Thioclava sp. GXIMD2076: one gene and its partner. The protein of the gene in region 1 binds, or shares a complex with, the protein of each later gene. Links are inferred from orthologs where the notes say so. Each region holds a gene or a part of one and is shown on either strand. Other genes may lie near its edges.

Region 1 (3,171 bases):
CGATCTATCTGGCGCTCTGTGCCCATGCCCAGATCCAGCTTCTTCTGGCCGATTACGTCCAGCATTACGGGCTGCGCCGTGTCAAGAGAGAGGGACGCTACGAGCCCGTAGGCCCGCACCATAGCTGGGATGCCTGCCCGCCGGCCTCGGCCTTCTGGATGCTCAATGCGCCACGCCACAGCGACCATCATGCCCATCCCTCCCGCCCCTATGCAGGACTTCGCATGGGAACGCTCACCGCCCAGCGCCCGATCCTGCCCCGCTCGCTGCCCAGCATGGCGGTAATCGCCCTCTTCCCACCGCTCTGGCGCAAGATCATGGACCCGCGCCTCGATGCGCTGGACAGTCGGCGGCGGGCACAGGGATAGCTTCCTCACGGCTCTGTGGGTTTCCCTTGCGCCATTGCTTTGCAAAGATAGCCCTGATTGCCCAAGCCGGAGCCAGACCAATGCGCCCCCATGCCACGCTCACCCTCGCCCTGATGGTGGCCCTCACCGGCCATATGACCCTCGCGCAGGATGCCGAGACACCACTTGATGCCGCAGGGTTCGAAGCGCGCACCACCGGCAAGACGATCACCTATTCCGCAGGTGGTCTGCCTTACGGGATCGAACAATATCTGCCAGGCCGTAAAGTGCTCTGGGCGTTCACACAAAGCGAATGCAAGACGGGCACATGGGCGCAGGAAGGCGACGAGATCTGCTTCGATTACCAGGACGAGAATGGCAAGCAATGCTGGCATTTCTTCGACACGAAGGACGGGCTGAAAGCCCAGTTCATGGGCGATGGCGGCGCGTCGGAGCCGCTGATCTCGCTACAGGAAAGTGAGACGCCACTCAATTGCCCGGGCCCCGATATCGGCGTGTGAGCCCCTCCGGCACGGGCGCCCCGATGCGGAACGCATCGCGCGGACCGGAGGGGTTCGATGCCCCGACGGGACGCGCCCCCCCCGAGAGGGGTCGCCCTAGAACAGGCTGCCCTGCTCGGGCGGATCGTCTTTCTTCACGCTTTTCTTCGGGGCCTTCCTCTCTGCGGGCTTCTCGATGGGCGTGGGTGCATCAACACCCTCCACAGCCACCGGCAGAACCCCGTCGGCAAACTCGATCTGCAACATTGCCTGATCCGCCGCCGCGGCCGCCGTTGTCACAACGCGCTCGCCCGCCCGCACAACGGCATAGCCGCGCTTGAGCGTCTCGGTATAGCCCAGCGTCTGGCGCATCCGGTCGAGCCGCTCAAGCCGCTCGCCCAGCTGCTGGGTCCGGCGCAGCTGGGCCTGTGTCATCCGCAGGCTCAGGCTGTCGAGCCGCTCGCGCGATTGCGCATTGCGCATCCGCGCCAGATCCAGATTGCGCGCCCGCGCCGCCAGCAGTCTTGCCGACAGCCCCTCCAGACGGCGCCCCTGCTCGGCCAGCCCGCGCGTCAGAAGGCCGGGCGAGAGCCGCGCCTCGATCCGGCCGAACTCGGAGCGTTTGCGCAAGGTCACCCCGCGCAGCGCCGGATCGAGCCTGTCCGCCCACCAGTCATACCGCTGGCGCACAGGGTCAAGCACTGCCTCTGGCCGCCCGAGTGAACGGGACAGGTCGCTATGGCGCTGGCGCTGGATCTCCACCCGCGCCCGCACCGCTCGGCCCATCCGCGCACCGGCATCCTGTAGCCACACGGCCAGCTCGCCGCGTACCGGCACCGCCATTTCGGCAGCGGCGGTCGGTGTCGGTGCCCGCTTGTCGGAGGTATGATCGATCAGCGTGGTATCGGTCTCGTGGCCCACTGCCGAGATCAGCGGGATACGGCTCTCATAGGCCGCGCGCACCACGATCTCCTCGTTGAACCCCCATAGATCCTCGATCGAGCCACCACCGCGCGCCACGATCAGCAGATCGGGCCGCGGGATCGGGCCATCGGGCGCCATCGCATTGAAGCCGCGGATCGCCCGCGCCACCTCGGACGCACAATTCTGCCCCTGTACGGCCACCGGCCAGATCAGCACATGGCGCGGGAAACGGTCGCGCAGCCGGTGCAGGATATCGCGGATCACCGCGCCCGAGGGCGAGGTCACAACGCCGATCACCTTGGGTAGCCATGGCAGCGGCTGTTTGTGCCGCGCGTCAAACAGACCCTCGGCCGCCAGCGCCTTCTTGCGCGCTTCGAGCATCGCCATCAGCGCGCCCGCGCCAGCAGGCTCGACGGTATCGACAATCAACTGGTATTTCGACTGGCCCGGGAAGGTGGTCAGCTTACCGGTGGCAATCACCTCCATCCCCTCCTCGGGGACGACCGGCATCCGGTCCACCTGCCCCTTCCAGCTGACGGCGGCAATCACCGAACGGTCATCCTTCAGGTCGAAATACATATGCCCCGAGCGCGGACGCGACACGCGCCCGACCTCGCCGCGCACCCGCACGCGACCGAACTCGCCCTCGATCACACGTTTGACCGCCCCCGAAATCTCGGACACGGTGTAATCATGGGCATTGCCGCCATTGGGTCCGCCGCCCGGACCCGATTCATCTTCAAAAAGATCCATACCCCTGTTTCGCCCATCCTCCCTGCCGCTTCAAGGCGTCAATGACACTTGCCCGACGCCCCCCGACCCCGTAAACGGAGCGCGATCACGAGATTGCGGCAAAGGGACGACATATGAACATTCTGGTTCTGGGAAGCGGCGGGCGCGAACATGCGCTGGCATGGGCCATCAAGCAAAACCCCAAATGCGACCGTCTGATCGTCGCACCGGGCAATGCGGGCATTGCCGCGATTGCCGAATGCGCCGCGATCGATCCGTGCAGCTCGCAGGCCGTGCTGGAGCTGTGTCAGGAACAGGCGATCGATTTCGTCGTCATCGGCCCCGAGGCCCCTCTGGCCGCCGGTGTGGCCGACGCGCTGCGCGCGGCGGGCTATCTGACCTTCGGCCCCTCGGCCGAGGCCGCCAAACTCGAGGCCTCCAAAGCCTTCACGAAGGCCGTCTGCGATGCCTGTAATGCCCCCACCGCCGCTTATGCGCGCTTTGACAATGCCGATGCCGCTCGCGCCTATGTCACCGAACAGGGCGCCCCCATCGTCATCAAGGCCGATGGTCTGGCCGCAGGCAAAGGCGTGATCGTGGCGATGACGCTCGACGAGGCGCTCGACGGCATCACCGAGATCTTCGGCGGCGCCTTTGGCGAGGCCGGT
Region 2 (3,264 bases), 1.1 Mb from region 1 along the record:
CGGGCGGCGCGATCGACATCTCGTTATCATTGAGCACCACAAACACGCGGTTCTTCAGGTGGCCGCCGTGGTTGAGCGCCTCGAAGGCCATACCGCCGGTCAGGGCACCATCACCGATCACTGCGATCGCGTCGCCGGTTTCGGCCCCCAGCTCGCGTGCCGCCGAGAACCCCACCGCCGCCGAGATCGAGGTCGAGCTGTGGCCCGCCCCGAACGGGTCATAGGCGCTTTCCGAGCGTTTGGTAAAGCCCGACAGCCCATCCTCCATCCGCAGGGTGCGGATACGGTCGCGGCGTCCGGTCAGGATCTTGTGCGGATAGCACTGGTGGCCCACGTCCCAGACGATCTTGTCGCGCGGGGCGTCAAACACGGCATGTAACGCCACGGTCAGCTCCACCACGCCTAGACCCGCGCCCAGATGGCCGCCGGTTTCGGACACGGCGGCAATGGTTTCACGGCGCAACTCGCCCGCCAGCTGGATCAGTTCGCGGTCGCTCAGGCCCTTCATATCGGCGGGCAGGCGTACACGGTCCAGAAGCGGCGTGCTCGAAGTTTGGGTCTGCGGGAGGTCGCTCATCTTTGGCTATCCGCTTTCGTCAGTGTTTGCGCGCAATGGTGAAGCGCGCGAGGTCTCGCAATATGTCGGCACGTTCGCCATAGGGCTCGAGGGCCGCAATCGCCTGCTCGCACAACTCGCCGGCGCGGGCTTTCGCGCCTTCGAGCCCCAGAAGCGAGACGAATGTGGCCTTTCCGGCCTCGGCATCCTTATGCAGACGCTTGCCGGTCAGATCCTCGTTGCCTTCCACATCCAAGATGTCATCGGCAATCTGGAAAGCAAGGCCCAAAGCCTCTGCATAGGCGGCAAGTGGCGCAGGATCTTGGCCCGCAATCACGGCCCCCGCACGCGCGGCAAAGCCGATCAGCGCGCCGGTTTTGCCTTCCTGCAGCTTGGTGATCTGTTCAAGCGTCAGTGGGGTGGCGGCGGTTTCCGCGGCGATGTCGAGCGCCTGACCATAGACCATACCTTCCGCACCCGAGGCGCGGGCCAGATCGGCCACCAGCGCCAGACGGGCAGGGGCCTCGCCAAGGGCCGCATCGGTCAGCAACTCGAAGGCCATCGTCTGCAGCGCATCTCCGGCCAGGGCAGCGGTCGCCTCGTCCCATTGCACATGGACTGTGGGCATGCCGCGGCGCAGGTCGTCATTATCCATGCAGGGCATGTCGTCATGCACGAGGCTATAGGCATGCAGCGCCTCGACGGCACAGGCCGCAGGCATTGCCTGCTCGGCCGGAATGTCGAAAATCGCGGCGCCTTCCAGCACCAGGAAGGCGCGCAGCCGCTTGCCGCCCTGTAACGCGTAATGCATGGCGTCACGCAACTGGCCCGCGGGATATTGCGCCACACGCGCATCAAGCGCGGTCTGCACCGACGCCTGGGCTTCACTCAAACGGGTCTTGAACATTTACAGCCCTTCGGTCGGCACCGTGCCGGTGGGGGTGCCGTCGGCGGCCAGCGTGATCTTCTCGACGCGCTCCTCGGCGGCTTTCAGGAGGGTCGCACAACGCTCTTTCAGCGCCGCCCCGCGTTCGTAAAGCGCAATCGACTGGTCCAGAGGCACATCGCCCCGGTCGAGCTGGTTCACGACCTGCTCGAATTCCTTCATCGCTTCCTCGAAGCTCATCGTCGAAACGTCGCGCATCTGATCCGTCATCGCCCACTCCTTCGTTGAGGCTTGGGATGCCACCAAATGCGGCTTTGGTCCAGCCCTGTTCACGAGAAAGACATGAGGACGGGGCCGTAAAACGCAAAACCCCGCCTGTGGCAAGCCATGGCGGGGAAGCAACTTGAAGGGCCGTCTTAAGAAAGACGACCCTCGAGTTCTAAGGAGATGGTCCGGTTAGGGGTCTGAAGACGATCCAAATCGGAGCCCACCCAGGGTTCAAATTGCCTTAGGGATTGCCCTCAGGCCTCGGCCCCCCTGAATGTCCCGATACCTCTCTCCAATATCACTCTAGACACTGGATCACCTCCTTTCATTGCGTTACCGATACCTCAAAGGTGGCATAGATTTGGTTTATGACAAGTTAATTCTTGCGGATTGAGGTGATAGTTTCGTGACGGCTGCCCGAAACGGCAGCAGTGCGATTAAAGATAAGGCAAACTTTAGCGAACTATCTGCAATTGCAAGCGAAACCCAGAGCGGTGCCAGCGGTCCAAAGCCCAGAACGGGCACGGCGTCATTGGCCCAGGACACGTCATCGGCAGGCCAGATGAAGCTGAGCTGGGTCGCAAAGGCGATCGAGAAGAAGATCGTGGTATCGAGCACGGATCCGACCAGCGAGGAGACCAGCGGCGCACGCCACCAGCGGCCCTCGCGGAGGCGGTCGAAGATGGCGACATCCATCATCTGCGCCACAAGGAAGGCGGTGCCCGAGCCAATGGCCACGCGCACCGAGACGAGCGGGCCGAACTGGCCTTCGATCTGGCTGCCGACCAGCGAGCATATAACGCCTGTCACGAAACCGGCCAGCACGACGCGGCGCGCCATGGCGGGGCCATAGAACCGGTTCATCAGGTCGGTGACGAGGAAGGCGAAGGGATAGGTGATCGCGCCCCAGGTGAGCCAGTCACCCAAGAGGAATTGCACGAGAATATTGGAGGCCACCACGATGATGGCCATGGCGATGACGCCGGGCAGGAAGTGTTTCATAGGTTCTGGCCGTTTTTACATGGTAGCGGAGACATGGTCCGATGCATCGGACGACAGGCGCGGATAACGCCGCGCCGCCCCTCCGGTCAAGTAAAAAAGGCGAAAACGCTATTTCGGCAGCCGGTATTCGACGATCTCGGTCCGTTGCAGGATCTTGCGGAAATTGTCATCCGAGATCATCGTCAACCGGATAAATCCCGCTGCGTCGCGCCAGACCGAAAGCCCTTCGAGATTGTCGTGGTGGCCGGCGGTCGTCTGGAGAAGCACCTCGCCACCGCTGAGTTTGCCGTTTTTCACGTCAAATACCTGCACACGGGTCAGGAAGCCCAACAGCCCCCAGAAATCGCGCTCGAGCAGATAAAGCCGGCCATCCGGCCCGAAATCGGCACCGACGGCTTGCCATTCACCCTCGCGCGGGATGGAAAACGGGCGGCTCCAGCGGTTGTTTTTCAGCTCGAAGACCGGAAAGGCCAGACCCGAGCGGCCCGAGCGTTCGGGCAGGGTGTAGAGCGCTCCGCTCTGGTCTACGGCCAGCGCCTCGAGCGAGGCATTG

Evidence for each region.
Region 2: the proteins of xseA (region 1) and WDB91_RS02950 are in contact, whole or in part, in a cryo-EM structure (PDB 8TXR), measured with the Escherichia coli proteins. The link is inferred for Thioclava sp. GXIMD2076 from one-to-one orthologs.

Annotation. Positions count from the first base shown.
Region 1 is NZ_CP149932.1:1,648,638-1,651,808, reverse strand. Bases 245-3,100 are described here. They hold xseA (exodeoxyribonuclease VII large subunit), read right to left. Parts: upstream 2,525-3,100; coding sequence 965-2,524; downstream 245-964. Other genes in these bases: purD (phosphoribosylamine--glycine ligase), read left to right, coding at 2,638-3,100; WDB91_RS08230 (hypothetical protein), read left to right, coding at 449-868; WDB91_RS08235 (alkane 1-monooxygenase), read left to right, coding at 245-368. Also shown: more of WDB91_RS08235, read left to right, coding at 1-244; more of purD, read left to right, coding at 3,101-3,171. UniProt on the Escherichia coli protein: Bidirectionally degrades single-stranded DNA into large acid-insoluble oligonucleotides, which are then degraded further into small acid-soluble oligonucleotides.
Region 2 is NZ_CP149932.1:589,319-592,582, reverse strand. What follows is about bases 89-3,037. They hold WDB91_RS02950 (exodeoxyribonuclease VII small subunit), read right to left. Parts: upstream 1,713-3,037; coding sequence 1,464-1,712; downstream 89-1,463. Other genes in these bases: WDB91_RS02940 (esterase-like activity of phytase family protein), read right to left, coding at 2,820-3,037; WDB91_RS02945 (queuosine precursor transporter), read right to left, coding at 2,076-2,711; WDB91_RS02955 (polyprenyl synthetase family protein), read right to left, coding at 597-1,463; dxs (1-deoxy-D-xylulose-5-phosphate synthase), read right to left, coding at 89-577. In the rest of the region: more of dxs, read right to left, coding at 1-88; more of WDB91_RS02940, read right to left, coding at 3,038-3,264. UniProt on the Escherichia coli protein: Bidirectionally degrades single-stranded DNA into large acid-insoluble oligonucleotides, which are then degraded further into small acid-soluble oligonucleotides.